One region of the Gemmobacter denitrificans genome, then DNA from elsewhere that is predicted to be linked to it. Evidence: riboswitches for the same ligand, from Rfam matches in the RefSeq annotation. Region 1 holds a riboswitch; the other holds the start of a gene.
What was found. Region 1 has a riboswitch for cobalamin ahead of V6590_RS07990 (energy-coupling factor ABC transporter permease). Riboswitches for the same ligand answer to the same signal wherever they lie in the genome.

Region 1 (11,680 bases):
AAACAGGGGTTCCGTTCAAAGATGAACTGATCTGCCGGGGGCGCCGTGCGCGGACGCCAGGCCTCAAGCGTAGGCAGATCGGGGTTTTCAGGCCGGATCGACCGCGACATCTTGATATGCAGTCGCCGCCAATCTTCGACATCCTGCTCCGCCGCCATCCGCTCCAGATCGGCCTTGTCGGCATAGCTGGCATGAAATTGCCGCAGATAGGCGCTTGGCATGAACAGCACCGTTGGCAGCGGGGCGGCAAGGCGTGGCAGAAAGGCGGGCATCGGGCTGACAAAGCTGTAGCGCACGGTCAGATCGTCGATCACCTCGAACCGGGCCGGTTCCCCGCCCGCCATCAGTTCCGGCGGCACGCCGCTTTTGTACAGTTTGGGATGGGTGATCACGTCTTCCCAGGTGTAGCGGAAATCTTCGGCCGTGAACGGGCTGCCATCCGACCAGCAATGGCCCGCGCGCAGATGGAAGGTGAAGATGCGATCCCCCTCCACCTCGAACCGCGACAGGATATCGGGGCGCAGTTGCAGATCGGGGCCATAGCCCACCAACCGGGCATAGCTGTAGATGGGGATCAACCGCACATCGCGCTGCCCACCAACGATGATCCGCAGCGTGCCGCCCCTGCGGCCGGTTTCTCGGCCCAAGGCCGGCAGGTCCAGCACGCGCGGATCGCGCGGGATCACCGGGGCCGGGCCGGGGGCGGCCTGCGTTTCGGCAAATGCGCTGGATGCTGGCCAGACCATCGGCAGCGCGATCGAGGACATCAGTCCCTGCAGGGTTTGGCGGCGGGTGATCATCGGCAAAGCTCCGTCGCATCGGCCTGCGGATGGGCCAGAACCTGATGCCCGCCGCCCAGATCAACCGGCTGCAAACGCGTGGCACCGGGGCGGAACACCTCGGGCCAGTCGGCGGCGGCCACCGTGCTGGGCCGGGCGGCCTGCGCGAAGTCCAGCGGCCGATCCAGATCGGCATAAGGCACGGCGGCCAGCAGCATTTTGGTGTAAGGATGCACCGGGGCGCGCATCAGGGTTTCCCGCGGCGCGATTTCCACGATCCGGCCCGCATACATCACCGCCACCCGGTCGGCCATGTAATCGACGACCGCCAGATTGTGCGAAATGAACAGAAGCGTCAGCCCCAGTTCCTTTTGCAGGTCCTTCAGCATGTTCAGGATCTGCGCCTGCACCGACACATCCAGCGCCGAAACCGGTTCGTCACAGATCAGCAGATCGGGGGCAAGCGTCAGGGCACGGGCAATGCCGATGCGCTGGCGCTGCCCGCCCGAAAAGCTGTGCGGGTATCGGTTCACCGCGCCACGGTCGAGCCCGATCAGGCGCAGCCATTCGGCGCTGGTGGCGCGGCGGTCCTGCTTGCTGCCGATGCCGTGAATATCCAGAGGCTCGGCCAGAATGTTCCCCACGCTCATGCGCGGGGACAGCGACGAAACCGGGTCCTGAAACACCATCTGGATGCGGCGGCGCAGCTGTTTCAGGGCGTCGCCCCTTGCGGCCAGCACATCCAGTGGGCCGCTGCCATCATCAAAGGCAATGCTGCCCGCATCCGGCGTGACCGCGCGCATCAGCATCTTGCTCAGGGTGGATTTGCCACAGCCGCTTTCGCCCACCAGCCCCAGACATTCGCCGCGCCGGATATCAAAGCTCACATCATCCACCACCTTGCGCGGCGGGGTGGCCGTGCCAGACAGGAACCAGGATTGCGATTTGGTGGCATAGGATTTCGTCAGGCCCCGCACTTGCAGCAGCGGCGGCGGATCGCTGCCCGGTGGCGGAGCGGGCGGGACAGTGCGCGCCAGCACACCATGCAATTGCGCCGGATCGATCCGCACCTCGCGCAGCGGAACCAGCCTTGCGCCCGGTTCCATGTCGAATTGCGGCACGGCAGTCATCAGGCCCTTCAGATAGGCATGGCCCGGATTGCGGAACACCGGACCGACCGGCCCCGCCTCCATCACCCGGCCGCGATAGACCACGACCACCTCATCGGCCAGATTGGCCACCACGCCCAGATCATGGGTGATCAGCAGAACCGCCATGTTCAACCGGTCGCGCAGATCGCGCAACAGACCCATGATCTGCGCCTGAATGGTGACATCCAGCGCCGTCGTGGGTTCGTCGGCAATCAGCAACGACGGCCCGCAAACCAGCGCCATGGCGATCATCGCACGTTGGCGCATCCCGCCCGACAATTCGAACGGATACATCCCGAACACGCGCGCCGGATCGGCAAAGCCTACAAGCGCCAGCATCTCCTCGACGCGGGCGCGCTGGTCGCGCGGCGGCAGGGCGGTGTGGATGCGCAGCGCTTCGGAAATCTGGTTGCCGATGGTATGCAGCGGCGAAAACGAGGTCATCGGTTCCTGAAAGATCATGCCGATATGGCGACCCCGGATTGCGCGCATCCGCAGCCCGTCGCGCGGCAGGGCAAGCAGATCGACCGGAGCCGCCGTCTTGCCATCCGCCTGCGGTTCCGCCAGCAGGATGCGCCCCCGCGTCCGCGCGGTCGAAGGCTGCAAGCCCATGATCGTCTGGCCGATCACCGATTTGCCAGACCCGGATTCCCCGACCAGCGCCGTGACCTTGCCGGGCGCGACGCGAAAGCTGACCCCTCGCACGGCATCCAGCAGCCCCCCAGGAACGGCGAAAGAGACATGCAAGTCTTCGATGCGGAGCAAGTCCGTCATGCTGTCAGCCATGGCTGCATTCATACGTCATGTCCCCGGACCCACCGTTTCTTTGGTGACAGCTGCCCCGGCAGTGCCGCCTTGCGGTGATGTTTGCGCCACCGTAGCGGCGCAAACCCGGCCTGTCCACAACGAGGCAATCCCGGGTGGCGCGACGGACATCGCGCTGTGGCAAGCAGATCAGCCTGCCGTATCCATGACGGGTTCGGGCAAGTCGCTGGTGCGCTGGAACACAAAGACCGGCACTGGCTGGCTCAATCCCCGCAAGGTCACAAGATCGGGCGAACAGCAACCCAGGGTCGGGATGCCGGCCCGTTCCATGCATTCCGCCGATATGACCAACTGCACCCCCAGCTCCTTTGCCTTCCCCTCCAGCCGACTGGCAAGGTTCACGGTATTGCCAAGCGCGGTCAGCCGCACCGGCGACTGATCGGTCTGCCGCGATGCCCCGATCCGCCCCAGAATGGCCGGTCCGCAATGCAGCCCGATGCCCATGGCCAGCGGCGCGGGCAGGTCTTCCTTCAGGCTCAGGTTCAACGCATCCAGCACCCCCGCCATGGCGCGGGCCGCCATCACCGCCTCGCGCGCACCTTCAGCCGAGGATTTGCCAATCCCGAAGATCGCCATGATCCCGTCGCCCATGAACTTGTCAACGTAGCCGCCGCTGTCTTCGATCGCATCAGCCATATGGCCCAGAAAGCGGTTCAACAGGAACACGGTGTCATAGGGCAGGCGGGTTTCGGACAGTTTGGTAAATCCGCGCAGGTCGATGAACATCACCGTCAGATCGCGTTCCACGCCCCAGCTCAGCCGGTCTTCGGTTTCGGGCGGCGGGCCTTCTTCGCCTGCAGGCAATAGGGTGGATACGGTGATATCGCGCTGCACCACCATCTGACAGGCCAGCCGCACATGCGCGGGGGCCCCGATCCGGCGCAGCACGGCCTGTTCGGCGGCATTGGGCGGTGCCAACCCTTCCGCCCCCTGCATCACCCGGACCCGGCAGGTCGAACAGCGCGCCCGCCCCCCGCAGACGGCCGCATGGGGGATCTGGTTGATCCGGCTGATTGCCAGCAAGGGCAGGCCACGCGGGGCCTGCACGCTGCGCCCGCCCAGATAGGTGACCTTGACGCGGGATCCCAACCGATCGGCCAGGCGCATGGCCAACCAGACCACGACCAGCAGCGCCAGAAGGGTCAGATACAGCCGCTCTGCCCGTTCCGCCTGCAGATACAGCGTGGCAGCCTGGTCAGGCGTCAACGGCGATTCAGCAGTGCCCAATGTTGCGGCAAAGATGCGCCCTGCCGTGGCAAAGCCTGCATAGGACAGCAGCGGCACCGCCACAGCAAGAAACTGCCAGATCACCAGCGTCTGCCGGAACCAGGCCCGCCCGCCCAGCCAGTGATAGAGCCCGATGCAGCCATGGGTCCAGATCAGGGCCATCAGGATCGCGATATTCAGCGCGCCCCCCGGCCAAAGCGCGCCCAGGGCATAGGAATAATCCCCGGCGATCCCCGCAACCGGGGTAACCTGTCGCATGGCGATCACATGACGTATCAGCCAGAGCGGGGCCAGAAGGGCAAAGCCCATCTGCGCCAGATTGCGCAACCCGATGCGATGGGTGGAAATCTGCAGGATCTTCCACAGCCCAAACGCCACATGCAGCCCCGCCGCCGCCAACAGCAGCGCATTGCCCGGCAGACTTCGGGTTATGGCCGTGCGCCAAAGCTGCGCGGTCTGCATCGCCTCAAACGACACAAGACCAAGCGCATGATTGAGGAAATGGGTCAGGACAAAGGAAAACAGCACCAGACCGCTGGCCAGACGCCAGAAACCCGGGTTGCGCAGGCGTAGCCTGATCCGCCCCAATGCGATCCTGCTGGTCATGCCATCCCCATTCCCAAAGCATCCCCTTCATTCCCCCTACACGATCATCCATCCGGGCCGGGTGCCGGCATCGGCGGGGGAAGGGTAGCGACAAGCGACAACCAGCGGCAGGCGCCCCATGAAGAACGGCAGATAGGGGCTGATGGGCCGATCTACCAGTCCCCTGCGCCCCGCCTCGCTGTATCCGGGCGTTCCATCCAGAAAGCCGAAAATGTTCCGTCACGCAAGGCCGCGACACCGATCACAGTCTTGTGTGGAAAACCTGCGATAGTTGGTGCAGGGTTTCCGCCGCAACAGTACCACCAGAAGGCCCGACATGCGCAAAGACAAGATGCCCCCTCCCTCTCCAACTGGACAGTTGTTGAAGGGGGTGTTCGCACCGCTCCGGTCCCTGGCCAGAGCAGCAGAGATTGGGCAGATGATGCGGGCCATTTGCCTGTGGCTGGCGGTGCTGACGCTTGGCGCGGCCGCCTATGCCCAGACACCGCCACCCCAGGAAAAGCTGGATGCGCTGGCTGAATTGCTGGCCGACCCGGATTTGCGGGCCTGGATCGATGCACAGGCCAAGGCCCCGTTGGTCCCGGTAGAAACGCTCCCCCCGACGACGGAACCACAAAGCTCCGTGCTGGCCGCACGGCTGGACAGCATGGAAGCCTATTTCGAAGATACGCTAGAGGCCATTCCAACCTTGCCAGCACAGGCCAGCCGGGCGCGCACGATCTTCATGCAGGAGGTGAACGCCCGCCGCCCCATCGTCGTGATCGGGCTTGTTGCAGCCTTTGTTGCAGTCGGCCTAATTCTGGACAGGGCGCTGCATCTCATGACCGCACGCTATCGGCGCTGGATGATCGCGCAATCGCCCTTTACGCCTTATGGTCGTGTGCGGGCGCTGGCCGGGCGCATCTTCTATGCGATCCTGAAACTGGCGGTCTTTGTGCTGGGTAGCATCGGGCTGTTTCTCAGCTTTGAGTGGCCGCCCTTGCTGCGGGAAATCGTGCTGGCTTTGCTGGCCGCCGCGCTGGCTGCGCGCCTTGCGGTGCTGGTCGGGCGGGTGCTGCTGGTGCCCCCTTCGATGAACCTGCCCCATGCCGCCGAATATCGCATCCTGCCGATTTCCGACGAAATGGCCCAACACTGGTATCGCTGGGGCACGATCCTGACCGGTCTTGTCGCCGCATTCTTCGCCATCATGGCAGTGGCTGGCTATCTGGGATTTGACGCGGCAGGCCAGCGCGCCATTCTGATCCCGACCAAGATGATCTGTCTGGTTGCGGCGCTTGCCGCCGTCTGGCGTCGGCCCAACGCAGGCACTGGCACTGGCCACACCGTTTCATGGCTGCTGGCGGCCTATTTCGTGCTGCTGTTCATTCTGGATGAGATCGGCGCGCGCCTGATGTTCTGGCTGGCCGTCGCTGCGGTGTGTCTGCCCGCCCTGATCTGGGTGGCGAACCGGGCCGTGATCCATGTGTTGCGCGCGCCGCAACGCCCGCAAGCCCAGGCCGAACCCGACAGTGAGGGTGGAAGCAGCGAAGACATGCCGTCAGAAACCGTGATCGCGGCCGGGGCGCAAGACCGGCCTGTGCCCCCGGTCATCGTTGCCGTGGTGGATCGGGGCATCCGGGTGGTGCTGATCGCCTTGGCCGTGCTGCTGTTGGGACGGGTCGCAGGGATCACCCTGGACAGCATCGACGCGCGCGAAACCATGGCGGACCGGTTGATCGCGGGTTCGGCCAATGCGCTCATCATCATCCTGGCCGCCGATTTCGGCTGGAGCGTCATCAAGGCGATCATCGCCCACAAACTTGGCCAGATCGAAGGGGAAAGCGCCGGTTCCGCCCCCGGCCATGCGGTGGCGGCAGATCATGCCCGCAGCCGCACCCTGCTGCCCATTCTGCAGAACATCCTGTTCGCAACCGTCGTGGTGGTGACCGTGCTGATGGTCCTGTCTTCGCTGGGGGTCGAGATCGCGCCCCTGATCGCCGGGGCTGGTGTTGTCGGGGTTGCCATCGGTTTTGGCGCGCAGACGCTGGTCAAGGATGTGATCGCGGGGATCTTCTATCTGTTCGACGATGCGTTTCGGGTGGGGCATTACATCACCAGTGCATCGCATATGGGCACGGTGGAAAGCTTCAGCCTGCGCTCGGTCAAGCTGCGCCATCACCGGGGCTATCTGACTGTGGTGCCGTTCAGCGAACTGGGCGCGATCCAGAACCTGACCACCGAATTCGTGATCGACAAATTCAATATCACAGTCGATTACGCCACCGATCTGGAAGAGGCGCGCAAGATCATCAAGAAGATCGGGCAGGAACTGGCACAGAACCCGGAATTCGCCCCGAACATCTATGAACCGCTGAAGCTGCAAGGTGTGCAGGCCTTCGGCGAATACGGGATCGAGTTGCGGTTGAAGATGGTCACCAAACCGGGCGAACAGTTCGTGATCCGCCGCCGCGCCTATCTGAACATCGCCAAAGCCTTTGCCGAAAAGGGCATCAAGATCCCCTTCCCGACGGTGCATGTGCAGGATGGCAATGCGTCGGCCGCGGCAGCAAAGCTGATGGCAGAGCGCAAGGCCGCTGCAGAAGCAGCAGCAGCGACACAGGGCTGAACATCACGACGGGCAAAAAAATACCCCCGCAAGGTGCCAAAGCCTTGCGGGGGTTTCTGTTTCAGATTGTGGTCCGTTCGCTCAGGCGGCGGCGTAAAGGCGCGGGCTGACCAGCGCGGCAGGGGTCTGGCCACGCAGGGTCTTTGCCACGGCCAGCACTGCCAGATCAACGATCGGCTCCAGCAGGACAACCGTCATATAGGCCAGACCGAAGGTTGCGACCGAGGTGGTGGCCGCAAAGCCCTGACCGTAGAAGGCCCAGAACGCCACCCAGGCCACGATGCCGCCCTGATAGACCAGCGAAAGCTGCAGAACCTGCGCATAGGCCAGATCGACATAGGCGGTGCCCGGCGCGATCAGGCGCTTGGCCACGACCATCATCACGAACATCGGGGCCAGCAGCGTGGTCATGTTCATGCCGAATTGCGGCAGGTCGGTCGGGGCGAAGAACATCCCCTGCACCAGAAGGCCAAGGGCAAGCCCGATGGCCGACGGCCCCGCGCCCAGCAGCAGGAACAGGGTTGACCCCAGAATCAGGTGCACTTCGGAAACACCAACCGCGAAATGCGGCAGGACTTCGAAGAAGATGAAGGTCAGGACGCCAGCCGCAACGCTGCGCAGCGCCAGCGACGCCACACCGCTTTCACGGATGGTTTCACGGGCGTGCCAGAGTGCCGTGGCGCCAGCCGCAGCGGCAGTACCATAGCTCAGCACGATTTTTGCCCCGTCCACGAGGCCCGGTTCGATATGCATGTCTCTCTCCTTGCCGTCACACCCGACGGCAGTTGTCATTGTCCTTGCAAGGCCGGTCTCCTGGCTCGCGGGTCATGGCCCCTGCCCGCCTTCCCGCCCCGGTTCGGGGGCAGTGGCTGTTGGACAGGCGCTCACCGCTGACAGTCGCGGGGGCGGCTGGGGTCGGGGCGCCGCGATTTGGTCCGCCCTTCCCCATTCCCGTTTCAGCCCTTGGCCTTTGCACCTCGGGCACCTTGATGATCCTTTGTTGCGCCGGGTTGGCGGATCGTCAAGTCGGCAAACGACATGCGCAGCGGCGGGACCGAACCGCAACCCTCAGGCAATTGCGGCAGGCAGCCGGTCCGGGCGGTGATCAGCGCGGGCCAGCGCCTCGGCCAACAGCCGGTGCAGCTCGGCCGTCCAGCCTGTTGCCGGGCGGGCGGCAAGGCGGTGCAGATGGGCAATCCGCATCGGTGAAAGTGTCTCGATGGCCAGTGGCCCTGCGTCGATCAGCATCAGAAGATCGGCCAGATCATCCCCCGAAATGCCATCGGGCAGGGCATCGGGGCGCAGCTCTGCAGGCAAACCCGCTGCAATCTTGCGCTCCAATGCGCGGGTCCGGTGGCGGGCGGCAAGCGATGGCCCCAACCCGCCCTGCGCCGTGGAATGCCCCTCGGCCAGATGCACGGCAGTGACATGCGGATCATCGGGCAGATCGCCCAAGGGAAGTGGCGTCAGGTCAAACCCCGCCGCATCGCCGTCCAGCAGCATGGCCGCCGGGGGAAAGGCGCAGGTCGATGGCAGCGCAACATCGGTGAAAGGCCCCGCCGAAGTTGCGCGCAGGCTCTGCGCATGAATGTGCAGATGGCCGCCAAAATGCAGCCGGAGCCCAGCCGCCGCCAACCGTTCGGCCACCTGCGGGATGGGGGCCCGCCTGACCAAAGTTGCGCCGGGCAACACCGGGGCAAGGCCGGGCCAATGGTCCAGCACCGGGTAATGCGACACCGGCACCAGCACCTTGCCCAAGGTTTTCGCCCGGGCGCAGACATCCGCGATCCAGTCGAACAGATAGGGTTTCTGGCGCAGCGCCGCCGTCCAGCCCGCAGCCGACGGGTCCAGAAAGGCGCGTTTGCGATGGGGGTCGGCAATGCCCGTGCGCGGCTCGAAGATCGTGACATCCAGCAGCAGAAGCCACAGGCCCGGCTCGGGTTCGATCAGGCATGACGCGTCGGGCAGCCATCGGATGATCCCGCCATCCGCCGATCGGGCCGGATAGACCCTGTCCTGCGGTCGATCCGACAGGCCAAACGGGCTTTCCCAATGCAGATCCCCCTCACGCCGACGCTGACCGAACCGGGCCAGCAGCGCCAGCGCATCAGCCGCACCCGGGCAGCGCATGGCGGGCGACTGCACGGCGTCGGGCAGGCTGGGATCGCTGGTCAGCAGCCGTGTCTGCCCCGGACCGGTGACAAAGCGCATGGCCGTATGCTTGCCCGCAATCGCGTAGCCGTCATGGTTGCCGGGCAAAAGGTGGATGCGCAGGCCCAGATCATCTTCGGCCCAGGTCAGCAGATCGGCGGCACGGCGCAGGTTTTCAATCTGTCCGTCATCGCTGATATCGCCCGCGATCACCACCTGACGAACACCCCGCGCGGCGATCCGTTCAAGTGCAGCGCACAGGGCAGGCAGGCTTTCATTCACCCCGCGCGCATAGCCGCGCATTTCCGACCATGGGCGATACAGTCGCGGCCGGTCGCCCGCATCGAACCCTGCCAAGCCGAAATTCCCCTGCGGATCGTGCAGGTGCGGGTCGGCAATCAGCGCCACGCGAAAAGGCGGCCTTGGCGCCATGACCTAACGGCGGCGATACAGGAAATAGCGATCCGCAGGCACCGCCGCTGGCAGGGCCAAGGGCTCCAGACGCGGATGCTGCAACGGCAGGCCAGACACGCCGATCCCGCCCGGCCCCAGCAGATCGGCCACCAGAGCAGGCAGCCATTCCAGCGTCAGCGCGTCACGGGCCGCGTTGCCCGTGCCGATATCGGCATGCACGACCGCCGCATCCTGCCTGGCAAACTGCCGCGCGCTGTCGCGGATTTCCCCCAGAAACAGATCGCCCGGCGCGGGGATCGAGCTTTCATGCGCGGCCAGAGCGCGGTCAAAGGCGATGATCCGGCGGCCTGGGAAAATCTCGCGCAGATGGCTGTAGGTCCGACCATTACCAAGACCCAGTTCCAGCACCGCCCCCTGCGCCGGCAACTCCAGGTCGGCGGCGACATGGTTCAGCACGTCGCGCTGCGCCATCATGCGGCGGATGAAACTGTCCAGTCGGCTCATGCCTTGTCCTTTCCGTTGGCGATCATCCGGCGCAATCAGGCCTTGACCACCTTGTCCATCGGCAGACCCAGCCTGCCAAAGACATTGCGGGTATCAATGATCAGCGACGCGGCTTCAGCAATCGCCGCATAGTCGATGCCATCATGATCAGTGGAAATCAGCACGGCATCAAAGCCCGCGATGATGTCACGCTCCAGCGGCACCGAGGCCTGCCCGGTCAGCGGCCCATAGGCACGGGTGCGCGGAATCGCGGGTACATAGGGATCGTGATATTCCGCCACCCCACCGCGTTCCCCGATCAGCTCGATCAGCTTCAGCGACGGGCTTTCGCGAATATCGGGCACGTTTTTCTTGTAGGCCAGCCCGATCACCAGAACCCGCGACCGGCTGAGCGCACGCCCCAGCCGCTGATCCAGCGCTTCGGCCAGACGGCCGATCACATGGCGCGGCATCGCGGAATTGATCTCGCCCGCCAGTTCGATGAAGCGGGTTGTCAGATCATATTCGCGGGATTTCCACGTCAGATAATAGGGATCAATCGGGATGCAATGCCCGCCCAGACCGGGCCCCGGATAGAAGGGCATATAGCCGAAGGGCTTGGTCTTTGCGGCCTCGATCACTTCCCAGATGTCGATGCCCATGGCGTCGTAGATCACCTTCAATTCGTTCACCAGCGCGATATTCACCGCACGGAACACGTTTTCGGTGATCTTCACCGCCTCGGCCGCCGAAGGCGAGGATACGGGCACGATACGTTCGAACACCGCGCCATAAAACGCCTCGACCAGCGCCTGCGCCTGCGCCCCGTCGCCTGCCACCACCTTGGGGATCGTGGCTGTGGTGAAGGCGCGGTTGCCCGGGTCTTCGCGTTCAGGCGAAAAGCCAAGGAAGAAATCCTGGCCCGACCGCAACCCGCCCGATTCAAGGATCGCCTTTACCGGGCCGGTGGTGGTGCCCGGATAGGTCGTGCTTTCCAGCACAACCAGTTGCCCCGGACGCAGGCAGGCGGCGATCTGGTCGCAGGTGCGGGTGATGAAGCTCAGATCAGGTTCGCGGTGCCGGGTCAGCGGCGTGGGCACGCAGATCACGATCACATCGCACGCGCCCAGACGGGTGAAATCGGTGGTCGCCGACAGATGGCCGCTGCCGGTCAGCGCCTGCAAGTCGGCATCCGACACCGCTTCGATATAGCTGCGCCCGGCGTCGATCTGCACGATCTTGGTCGGGTCGATGTCAAAGCCCAGCACGGCAAAGCCCGCCTTGCCGCAGGTCACCGCCAGCGGCAGCCCGACATAGCCCAGCCCAAGCACCGCCACTTTCGCGTCCCGCGCGCCGATCCTGTCCAGAAGTGCCATGCGATCCCGCCTTGTTGTGCCGCGCCTTCACCTGTGCTCTAGCCCCCTGCCTTGTCAAGG
Region 2 (11,680 bases), on a different contig from region 1:
CCCCAGCTGCGCCAGCGCAGCAAGGGTGGCGGCCTGCATCTGACCAAAGTCGAATCCGATCATCGCGCCTGTTGGGCAGAGGCCCGGGCGGGCCGCGAACTGCGCTTCGGGCAGCGGGGTGTCAAACGCCTCGGGTGTTATTCCGCGCGCGATCAGGGCAGCCATGCGCCCCCGGCCGCCGGTCACGCCGCCCATCCGCAAGAACCAGCGGGCCAAAGCAATCGCTTCGTCCGCTGCGGTGTCCGCGCTGATTGCCTTCGCCCGCGATGACCCATCCGGGCGCAGCCACACCTTGCCGTCATGCACCTCGATCCGGATGTCGCTTGCCGTGGCTGTCAGCACTGGTGCCGCACCGCAATCCACGGCAAAGCCGAACTTGGCCGGCAGGTCGGGCGCATCATCCGCTGCCAGCAAGGCCGCCAGATCGGCGGCAATCGCCAAGGTCGGATCAGATGCGCCATGAAAGGGCTGCACCACGATATTGCGCCGGGTTTCCTGCGCCACGCTGTCATCAATCAGCCCAAGCGCCCGCAGCCCGGCAATCAGCGGCGCATGGCTGGCCTCTGTCACGCCGCGCAGCTGTACATTCGCGCGGGCCGACAGATCGATCAGGCCGTTGCCATGGGCCTGTGCCAATTCGGCAATCCCGGCTGCCTGTGCAGGGGTCAGCCGCCCAAGCCTGGGTCGCACCCGCACGACCCAACCATCGCCCGAAGCCATGGGACGCAACGCGCCCGGGCACCAGCCCTGAATGACCGGTGCTGCTTTATCCTGCTCCAGATATCCTTGGGGGGGGCGGGGGGCAGACAGCCCCCCGGCGCGTGTGCCGCTCATGCGCCCACCTCCATCATGGCTGCAATCGAATTGCGGCGGGTGACCCAGAGCCCGGCCTCGTGCAGCGCGTGGAAGCGGGCACGCAGGGCGGCCAGCGCCTGCGGGTTCTCGGCCTCTAGAAAAGCCACCAGATCATCGCGGCCCAAGGTCGCCTCGTGATAGAGATCGATCAGATGGGCAGGCACGGCGCGGGTCAGATGGGCGAAGGCGGCCAGATGATCCAGCGTCGCGGCAATTTCGGCCCCGCCGCGAAAGCCGTGGCGCATCAGCGCGGTGGCCCAGTCGGGGTTGGCGGCGCGGGCGCGGATCACCCGGGCGATTTCCTCGCCCAGAAGACGCGCGCGCGGTGCGGCGGGGTTGGTGCTGTCCAGATGGTACAGGGTGGCAGAGCCACCCAGATGGGCGACCGCTGCCGCAAAACCGCCCTCATGCGCGGCATAATCCGAAGCCAGCAGCACATCGCTTTCGGCCAGATCCTGCACATGGGCAAAGCCGTCGGCCGCGCGGACCCGCGCTTCCAGCGCCGCGCGGGCGGGGCGGGCCGTGCCCTGCGCATCAATCGCCCATTCCGATCCCCGCAGCCAGGCCTCGCCCGCAGCGGCGCGGCCTTCGGGGCTGTAATCTTCCAGCGCCTCGGTCATGCCCAGCCCGTATTGGCCGGGCCCGGGGCCAAAGACGCGGGGGCTGCGCGCCAGATAGGGGTTGTCTTCCGGCGCCTCGTCGCGGTTGGCCAATGCCTGCGTGGCGGCCTCGAACAATTGCGCAAGGCCGGGAAAGACATCGCGGAACAGGCCTGACACCCGCAGCGTGACATCGATGCGCGGGCGGCGCAGCAGGGCAAGCGGCGTGATGTCAAACCCGCTGACCCTTTCGCTGCCCGCATCCCAGCGGGGGGCAAGCCCGGCCAGATGCAGCGCCATGCCGAATTCCTCGCCTGCGGTGCGCATGGTGGCGCTGCCCCAGAGGTCGATCACCAGTGACCTGGGGTAATCCCCCTGTTCCTGCAGATGGCGGCGCAGCAATTCTTCGGCGAGCTTCACCCCTTGGGCAAAGGCCGCACGGCTGGGCACGGCACGGGGATCGACGGCGTAAAGATTGCGCCCGGTGGGCAGCACATCGCTGCGCCCCCGATAGGGCGACCCCGAGGGGCCGGGGGGCACATGGCGGGCATTGAGCGCGGCCAGCAGCCCTTCCATCTCGCCGGTGCCCTGACCAAAGACATGCAGGCCCGCGCCATATTGGCTTTCCTTGATGTCGCAGACGAAACGGTCGATCCGGGTGATCGCCTCGGCGGGCGAGGCATCGGGGCCAAGACCCAGATCCTCTTCGACCCCCGCCGCCTGTGCTTCCAGCCGGACAGCGGCAATCAGCCGGTCGCGCCGGGCCGGGTCAAGCCCGTCGGCGGTTGAATATTCGTCCAGCAGCCGTTCCAGACGCAGCAGGCCATCGGGCAAGGCCGAGGCGACCATGGGCGGCGGCAAATGGCCCAGAGTCAGGGCCGAAATGCGCCGTTTGGCCTGCGCGGCTTCGCCTGGATCATTGACGATGAAAGGATAGATCACCGGCAGCGCACCGATCAGCGCCTCGGGCCAGCACTGGCCGGACAGGGCAACCGCCTTGCCTGGCAGCCATTCCAGCGTGCCATGCGCGCCAATATGGACCAGCGCCTGCAGGCCCTGCGCCCGAAGCCAGAGATAGAAGGCTACATAGGCATGGCGCGGCACCCGGGCCAGATCGTGATAATCGCCGTCCCGGCTGGCCACTTCGCCCCGTTCGGGCTGCAGCGCGACCAGCGCCGATCCCCGCCACAGCGCGCGAAAGGTCATTGCCCCATCCCGGCAATCCGGGTCATCCTCTGGCGCGCCCCAAGCCGCGTGCAGCCGGGCTTGCAAATCTTCGGGCAGGCGGGCCAGTGCTGATGCGTAGGCGTCAAGCGGCCAGCCCAGCCGTGCCGTTTCCAGCGCCCGGCCAAGGCCATCGCCGGGTTCGGTCGCGTGGCCTTCGGCAGCCAGTCGGGTCAGGATTGCCTCGGAGGAGGCCAGGGCATCCAGTCCGACGGCATGGGCCAGATTGTAATCCTTGCCCGGATAGGTGGACAGCACCAGCGCCAGACGCCGATCCGCCGGGGCTGTCTGGCCCAGATGATAGCGCGCCATGACCCGGTCGATCACCGCAGCAATGCGGGCAGGATCGGCACGATGGGCAAAGCGCGAAAACTGCAGGTCGGGATCGCGGGCACTGGGCTGCTTGAAGCTGACGACACCGGCAAACAGGCGGCCATCCACCTCGGGCAGAACCACATGCATCGCCAGATCGGCGGGCGACAGGCCGCGTTCAGCCCCCTGCCATTCCTTGCGCCGCGCGGTGGACAGGGCCACCTGCCAGACCGGGCAGTCGGCGGCATCCAGCGGCGAAGGCCCGGCATCGGTCCGGGCCGAAAAGGCGGTGGCATTGACGATGGCCATGGGGGCGGCAAGGCGCAGGGCTTCGGCCACCCAGGCCGCGGCAGGCCCTTTCAGCGACGGCGCGAACAAGCCATAGGCCCGCAGGCCGCGCGCCCGGGCCTGATGGATCAGCGCATCGATGGGTTCCAGATCGGCGGCGGTCAGATAGCTGCGGTAGAAGGTCACCACCAACAAGGGGCCTTCGCCCTCTGGCCCCGGCACCACACCCTGCGCGGGATCGTACCAGCCGCAATCGGGCACCGTCTTGTCGCCCATCACCGGCGGGGCATACAGCCCGGCAGCCAGCGCGAGTTGCGCCAGTGCCGCCTGCGCCGCCACCGCCCCCCCGGCATCGCACAGCGCCGCCAGCCGCCGCAATGTGCCCACCGGCAGGGTGGAAAGTTCATCCAGCCGCGCATCCGGGCGACCGTCAGCCGGCAGAATGGCCAAGGCGATGCCCTTGCGGCGGCACAGATCCTGCAGCTGCATCACGCCATAGGACCAATAGCTTTCGCCACCGATCAGCCGGATCAGGATGCCCTTGGCGCCGGGCAGGGTGTTTTCGACATAGGTATCGACCGACACCGGATGTTTCAGCGCCACCAGATTGCACAGCCGCAGCGAAGGCAGACGCCCCGCCGCCCGATGCCACCCCGCCGCGAAAGCGCCAAGATCGCTGTCGGAAAACGACAGAACCACCAGATCCGCAGGTGTCTGGCCCGGATCATAGGGGGTCTCGCTTTCCTCAAGCCCGTGGCTTTCGCGGAAGGTGACGTGCAAGGATCAGCCCTCCAGCACGGCGCGGATCGCCGTTTCGTTCACATGATCATGTTCGGCAATGACCACCAGCCGGGTGGCGCGCGGCGTATCGCCCCAGGGCCGGTCATATTGCGCGCGGACGCGTTCGCCCACGGCCTGCACCAGCATCCGCATCGGCTTGCCCACGACCGCGACATAGCCCTTCACGCGCAGGATATCCTGTTCGCGGGCCAGACGGCGGATGGCCTCTTGCAGCCGGTCGGGATCGGCCACTTCGGGCAGATCGATCACGACGGTATCGAAGTCGTCATGTTCGTGATCGTCATGGCCGTCATGATGGCTGGGGCGGGCGGCCAGATCATCTTCGGCTGCGGCGTTCAGACCCAGAATGACGCGCGGGTCGATCACCCCTTCGGTCATCGGCAGGATCGGCAGCTTGCGCGGGGCCTCGGCCTCGATCACCGCGCGGGCGGCGGCCAGACCGGCCTCCCCGGCCAGATCGGCCTTGGACAGCAGCACCACATCGGCGCAGGCGATCTGATCCTCGAACACTTCGGACAGCGGGGTTTCGTGATCCAGGCTGTCATCGGCGGCGCGCTGCGCATCCACCGCTGCCACATCGGGGGCAAAGCGACCTGCCGCCACGGCCTCGGCATCGGCCAGGGCCACGACACCATCAACCGTGATCTTCGACCGGATCGCCGGCCAGTCAAAGGCCTTGAGCAAGGGCTTGGGCAGGGCCAGACCCGAGGTTTCGATCAGGATGTGATCGGGGCGCAGCGGCAGGGCCATCAGGGCCTCGATCGTGGGGATGAAATCATCGGCCACGGTGCAGCAGATGCAGCCATTGGCCAGTTCGACGATGTTTTCCACCGGGCAGTTTTCATCGGCGCAGGATTTCAGGATATCGCCATCCACCCCCACGGTGCCGAATTCGTTCACCAGCACGGCCAGACGCTTGCCCTGCGGGTTCTGCATCAGATGGCGGATCAGCGTCGTCTTGCCCGCGCCCAGAAAGCCGGTGATTACGGTGACGGGGATCTTGGTCAGGTCAGTCATTCGGCGGCGTCCTTCAGGGCGGGAATGGGGTCAAGGGCGGGCAGGGGCGGGATGCGCGCAAGGCTCTGCTTGCGGAAGATTTCGGGCCGCTCGCGCCAGGGCACAAGCCCGTCGGCCGTGGCGGCATAGGCCGCCGCCCCTTGCAGAATGGCCGCAGCATGGGTTTCGGGGTCCATTCGGCCATAGACATAGGTCCATTTGTCCGGGGCGGACAAAGCGACGGCACAGCCATTGCTGCAGGCTGAGAGACATTCGACCGGCAGGATTGCCACCCCCTCGGGGAGCGGTTCGGCCAGGAGCGCGGCAAGCAGCTGCGCGCCCGGGCGCGGGCCATCAGGGGGCGCGGCCCCCTCGCGGCGGCAGGTGGTGCAGACATGCAGCAGGGCCTGTGCCATGCGTCTTCTCCCATCGGGCAGGGGCATGGCACGGCAGGGGCAAAGGCCCCGGTCGCGCAGCGGAAACACCCCGTCCGCCCGTCACTTCATTGCTGCTGGCAGGTCTCCCGGCTTGCGGAGCGGGTTTCCCCCCGGTCCCGGCCTTCCCGGCTGTACGCCAGTGGCATGGGGCCTCTCCGGTCACGGTCGCGGGGGCGGCTGCGCTTGCCCCGGATGGGGGGACGCATTCCTTCTTCGCCTGCCACAGGGCAGGAACCAGCATGACCGCCTTGTGACAGATTGGCCTTGCGAGTCAAGAACAGGCGCGGCGTCTGCAGGGGCAAGGGCGACATCCGCCGCCGCAATCGGCGCGACGCCGCCCCCGCTGCGGCAAAGGTCGGAGCCGGGCTTTCCGGCCCTGCGGCAATCGGTTAGACCTGCAGGTCAGAGGAGATGCCCATGACCGACGACGCCGCAGCCCAAAGCACCCCGCAGGATGATCTTGCCCGCCATGCCGCCAAGATGGCCAAGAAAAAGGCCGCCCGCGACAAGATCATGGCCACCAAGGAAGGCGAAAAGGGTCTTGTCATCGTTCATACCGGTGCGGGCAAGGGCAAGTCGTCCTCGGGCTTTGGCATGATCCTGCGATGCATTGCCCATGGCATGCCCTGCGCGGTCGTGCAATTCATCAAGGGGGCCTGGGATACCGGCGAACGTCGGCTGATCGAAGGAAACTTCGGTGACCTTTGCCAATTCCATGCCATGGGCGAAGGCTTCACCTGGGAAACTCAGGACAAGGCGCGTGACATTGCGGCGGCCCGGAAGGGTTGGGAAAAGGCCAAGGAACTGATCCGCGACCCGGACATCCGTTTCGTGCTGCTGGACGAGATCAACATCGCCCTGCGCTACGATTATCTGGCGGTGGACGAGGTGGTTGCCTTTCTGCGTGACGAGAAACCGCCGATGACCCATGTCTGCCTGACGGGCCGCAACGCGAAGGAAGAACTGATCGAGATTGCTGATCTGGTGACCGAGATGGCATTGGTGAAGCATCCGTTTCGGTCGGGGATCAAGGGACAGAAGGGCGTCGAGTTCTGACGCATCGCAAGGATGGGGGCTCTGCCCCCGGCGTGCTGGCGCACGACTCTACCGGGATATTTGGACCAAGATGAAGGGCACGTGGTGTTGACCGAATCCAGGCTGGGTCAGGTTGCGGTACAGGGAGGGATCCTGTTGACCGCCCAAGGTAAAGGCGCCGCGTTTCCCCCGGGAAACCGGCCCGCAGGGCGGAGGGGGCAGCGCCCCCTGATCCCGCAAGGATTTCTGCCATGCCTGCGCTGATGATCCAGGGGGCCGGGTCCAATGTCGGCAAATCCTTGCTGGTGGCCGGGCTGTGCCGGGCCGCGCGTCGGCGGGGGCTGACTGTCGCGCCGTTCAAGCCGCAGAACATGTCGAACAATGCCGCCGTTACCGCAGATGGTGGCGAGATCGGGCGCGCGCAGGCGCTGCAGGCCTTGGCATCTGGGCTTGATCCGATCACCGATATGAACCCGGTCCTGCTGAAACCCGAAAGCGAGGTCGGCGCGCAGGTGGTGGTGCAGGGGCGGCGCATTGCCACGGTGAAGGCGCGCGATTATGCGGCGCTGAAGCCGCAGCTTATGGGCGCAGTGCTGGAAAGCTTTGCGCGCCTGCGTGCGGCGCATGATCTGGTGATCGTGGAAGGGGCAGGCAGCCCGGCCGAGGTCAATCTGCGGGCGGGCGACATTGCCAATATGGGATTTGCCCGGGCGGCGGATGTGCCGGTTGTATTGGCCGGCGATATCGATCGCGGCGGGGTCATTGCGCAGATGATTGGCACCCAGGCGGTGCTTGACCCGGATGATGCTGCGATGATTTCCGGTTTTCTGATCAACAAGTTCCGCGGCGATGTTCGCCTGTTTGATGACGGCTATCGGCTGATTGCGGAACGCACGGTATGGCGCGGGTTCGGGGTGCTGCCCTTCTTTGCAGATGCTGCAAAGCTTCCGGCCGAGGATGCGCTGGATCTGCCGCGCGGGGGCGGGTCGGGCGCGTTCAAGGTGGCGGCGCTGGTCCTGTCACGCATCGCGAATTTTGATGATCTGGACCCTTTGGCACAAGAGCCGGGCGTCGCACTGACCATGGTGGCTGCGGGGCAAGCCATTCCGGGCGATACCGATCTGGTGGTCATTCCGGGCAGCAAGTCTACCCGAGGCGATCTGGCCTATCTGCGGGCACAGGGCTGGGATATCGACCTTGCCGCCCATGTGCGGCGCGGCGGGCATGTTCTGGGGATTTGTGGGGGCTATCAGATGCTGGGCCGCGTCGTGCGTGACCCCGAGGGGATCGAAGGCCCGGCGGGCGAGACGGCGGGGCTGGGCCTGCTGGAAATCGACACGACCATGACCCCTGACAAGCGTCTGACCCGCACCCGCGCGGTGCATGCGGCCAGCGGCCTGCCGGTCGAAGGCTATGAGATCCATATCGGGCGCAGCGATGGCCCGGGCCGGGCGCGGCCCTTTGCCTTTGTCGATGGAGCACCGGAGGGCGCCGTGTCGGGGGATGGGCGGATCACCGGAAGTTACCTGCACGGTCTGTTTCGCGCCGATGATTTTCGGGCGGCCTTTCTGCGGGGGCTTGGCGCGGTGTCATCGGGCCTTTCGCATTCGGCCACGGTTGAGGCGACGTTGGACGCCCTTGCCGATCACATGGAGGCGCATCTGGACGTGCCGGGCCTGCTCGCGCTGGCACGGTGATCTTGCGTCCTGCCACAGGCCCGCATAAGCCGGACCGCAAAGGAGACCTGCCATGACCCTGCGCATCCCTGTCACCATTCTGACCGGCTTTCTGGGCGCGGGGAAGACCACCTTGCTGAACCGGTTGATGACCGAACCCGGCTTCGGCGATACGGCGGTGATCGTGAATGAATTCGGTGCGGTCGATGTGGATGGCGGATTGATCGAAGGCATTGGGGATCGCGCTTTCGCCAGTTCCACCGGCTGTATCTGCTGCACTGTTTCGGGCGATGTCCGGCTGACGCTGCTGCGGCTGAAGGATGAGGCCGACAGCGGCAAGGGCCCCAAATTCAGCCGCGTGGTGATCGAAACCACCGGTCTTGCCGACCCGGCTCCGGTGCTGCAGACCTTCATGACCAATGACATCATGCTGGAGAATTTCGTGCTGAACGGTGTGGTGACGGTGGTCGATGCCGCCACCGCGCTGGAGGTGCTGGACCGGCAGGAAGAGGCGCGGCGGCAGGTGGCAGTGGCCGATCTGCTGGTGGTCAGCAAGACCGATCTGGCCGACCCGGCCCCGGTGATCGCGCGGTTGCAAGGCCTGGCCCCAAATGCCGAGGTTCTGGCCGCCCCCGACATGGCAGCCGAGCGGCTGTTTTCGATTGCGGCCTATGATCTGGCCGGCAAGCCGCCGGTGGTGGCGGAATGGCTGCGCTTTGCCGCCCGCGCCGACCATAGCGGCCATCACCACAGCCCCAACCACCATGGCGGGGGTATCACGGCCTTTTGCTTCATGGCAGATCAGCCGGTCGAAGCGGCGGTGATGGATATGGCCCTGTCGGCGCTGCAGGCGACCTACGGGCCGGATCTGCTGCGGGTGAAGGGTTTGGTGGAACTGGCCGAATGGCCGGGTCGCCCGACAGTCTTTCATGTGGTGCAGCATATCCTAAGCCCGCCGCGCCAATTGCCGGATTGGCCGGAGGGCGTGCAGGGGTCACGGCTGGTCATCATTCTGGCCGGCCCGGGGCGCAACCAGTTGGTGCCGATGATGGCCTCTTTCCTGCATGAATTCCGTCCCGTGGGGCAGGGCTGGTAGGGCCGCGTGGCGGCTTGACAATCCTGTGGCGATTCTCCAGAAATCGCGCAGGTCGCGGGGCAGTAGCTCAGTTGGGAGAGCGCGTCGTTCGCAATGACGAGGTCAGGGGTTCGATCCCCCTCTGCTCCACCATTGACCTTTGAATGCATTGGATATTTTTCTGATGTTTTTGACTTACCCGCCAAAATACCCGCAAATAATAAGCGCCTGCTTGCAGTGAGATGCGACTCGCGAGCGCTGTAAGTTCAGTTTTGCTTCGGCTGTCATGGGGTACAGTTTGGAACTCTTGCGCGCCCCATCTGCCGCTGGCGGGCATTGGGCGTCATGCTGGGCCATGCGTTGGCAAGGGCTCAATTCGGGTAGGTTGAAAGCGATGCAGCGCTCCCAAATGATCTGCGTGTCGACGTTACAACACCCGCGACGAAGCCCGTGCCGATGCCTTCGACTACATCGAACGCTTCTACAACCCGCGCAGACGGCACTCGAAACTGGGCTACCTCAGGCCCATGGAGTTCGAGGCCCGCGCTTTACTAGCTTAACCCGCTGTCCACGAAACCGGCAGCAGCTCAAAATGCCTTTCAGAACAAGACGATGGTCCGCAGGCTTGCGACCGATCGAATGACGGACTGCCCGGATGAAGCCCTCAAAGAATGCCCATTCGTCGTCCGACATCAGGTTTCGTGCCAAGGTCACCTCCCACGTAGAGATGATCTTGAATCACAGCCGACCGCGGAGGGGAATCCGTTTTGTCAACACTGCCTAAAGCCGACCAAATAAAACCCAAGTCTAAAAGACAGCAGAAATCAAGATGCAAAGTTATGTTAATTATGGATCGGCAACTCTTGGTCCGGTAAACTACCTCCAACAAAGTTTCGCTTCGCGGTGAAACTCGATCCGGTTGGGATGTTACTCAAAACAACCTTTTCAAGCTCAAGGTAGAAATCACTCACACTCTCTTCGAATGGTTTATCCGGAGATACTGGAAGAAAAACTCCCCTCACTTCGCGAATGAATACCTTCAAGTCGCCAACGGGAGGCGCGAAGATGTCAATACTCGCCAATCTGTTCTTGCCTTCGAAATTGCACTTTGTATGAAATCTCTCTTTCGAATAAACTCCGCAGGATGCACCGATTTCTTCTACCGATCCGATTATACCCTTGGAAACCCGCATGCGAATTTCGATTGAATTTTCGGCGTTGATCAGGAAATAGCTGTATGCCGTCTCCGGTGCGCAGGCCGCAAGGATCGCTGAAGAAGCGATACAGATACAGAAATGGCTGATATTCTTTTTCAAAATGGAAATGCTCATCAAAGCCTCCTCCCAGCCAGCAATGTTGGATACTGTACTGAGTGTTGTTGCACAAGTCCACAGTTTGCCGATTTACTCGCCGAATCCAGCATCAATGTGGCAGGCCATATTCCAGTCGAACATTTTATCGCCTTGCAGGAGGTGTAGGTTTATTTTAATTTATGCGAACAGTTTTGACCTTCATATTCCCGGAAAAATCAGTCAGTTGTGAACCAGTCCATAGATGACTGCTCGATCTTTTCTGTCGTTTCGCGATCTTCCTTATGGATACATTTGGATGGGATGCGGCGGGTTCGGGTGCTGTTTTTGCTGCATGGGTGATCGTGCAAGATCACTTGCCTGAATGCCCGTTGGACGAGCTACCCTGTCTCTTTGGAAGCTGACCGCGCATCAGAATGTGCGTGGAAGGCGCATGGAAATGACTGGATCGCAAGCGCAGCGAGAGGTGACTACCTTCTTGCGCGGAATCTGGTGTTGCGTCGCGGGTGGTAGTTGCGCGCGGTGCGTTAACATATTGAAAATACAAAATTATTTGACATTGCGGGCGCTGTCGTGTAGAGATTTGCCATGCTGGAAGAAATGGGCGAGCGACGGATCGGGGGGACCCGGGCGCTCGCTTTTTTCATTTCACTCGTGCGGGGGCATGAGAGCAGGCGGCAGCAGTATGGGAATGGAATTTCTTGGGGGAGACGCCGGGCCTGAAGCTTTGCTGAAGGCAACGGAAAGCATGTATCGGGAAGTAGCGATGGAACTGGCCGCGGCCACCGAAAAGGTGCGGCGGGGCGAGTTCGGAGAGGCCAAGACCGCCATGCAGGCGGTCAGGGATCTGCGCGCTGCATTCCAGTTGGTGATGGAAGAAAGGAACCGCGTTGACAAACTCCGCAAGCAGGTTGCCGGGGTCGCAAGTGGCGCCGGAGAACTGGATTTCGCGGCAGCCCGGTCTGAAATCGGGCGCCGCCTGGCTCGCCTCCGTGACGCAGGCCCAGGTGGATGAGTTTCTGGGAGGGCTGAGCAATGCGGCCTTGATCGCCTTGCCGTGGATGTTCGAATT

Region 2: it holds a riboswitch for cobalamin, as region 1 does, so the genes downstream of both, V6590_RS05450 (DUF1636 family protein) here and V6590_RS07990 (energy-coupling factor ABC transporter permease) in region 1, are expected to answer to the same signal.

The regions. Positions count from the first base shown of each region.
Region 1 covers NZ_JBALHR010000003.1:463,440-475,119, reverse strand. Annotated here, with positions in the region: gene V6590_RS08010 (ABC transporter substrate-binding protein) at 1-800, opposite strand, end outside; gene V6590_RS08005 (dipeptide ABC transporter ATP-binding protein) at 797-2,704, opposite strand; gene V6590_RS08000 (adenylate/guanylate cyclase domain-containing protein) at 2,885-4,588, opposite strand; gene V6590_RS07995 (mechanosensitive ion channel family protein) at 5,007-7,196, shown strand; gene V6590_RS07990 (energy-coupling factor ABC transporter permease) at 7,278-7,949, opposite strand; cobalamin riboswitch at 7,983-8,200, opposite strand; gene V6590_RS07985 (metallophosphoesterase family protein) at 8,265-9,755, opposite strand; gene V6590_RS07980 (class I SAM-dependent methyltransferase) at 9,783-10,265, opposite strand; gene V6590_RS07975 (nucleotide sugar dehydrogenase) at 10,301-11,620, opposite strand.
Region 2 covers NZ_JBALHR010000002.1:461,477-473,156, forward strand. Annotated here, with positions in the region: gene cobG (precorrin-3B synthase) at 1-834, opposite strand, end outside; gene cobN (cobaltochelatase subunit CobN) at 831-4,058, opposite strand; gene cobW (cobalamin biosynthesis protein CobW) at 4,062-5,096, opposite strand; gene V6590_RS05450 (DUF1636 family protein) at 5,093-5,491, opposite strand; cobalamin riboswitch at 5,572-5,766, opposite strand; gene cobO (cob(I)yrinic acid a,c-diamide adenosyltransferase) at 5,930-6,568, shown strand; gene V6590_RS05460 (cobyric acid synthase) at 6,799-8,244, shown strand; gene V6590_RS05465 (CobW family GTP-binding protein) at 8,297-9,319, shown strand; tRNA gene V6590_RS05470 (tRNA-Ala) at 9,376-9,451, shown strand; partial or broken gene V6590_RS05475 (IS3 family transposase) at 9,721-9,858, shown strand; partial or broken gene V6590_RS05480 (IS5/IS1182 family transposase) at 9,875-10,012, opposite strand; gene V6590_RS05485 (hypothetical protein) at 10,141-10,629, opposite strand; gene V6590_RS05490 (hypothetical protein) at 11,375-11,623, shown strand; gene V6590_RS05495 (DNA-packaging protein) at 11,616-11,680, shown strand, end outside.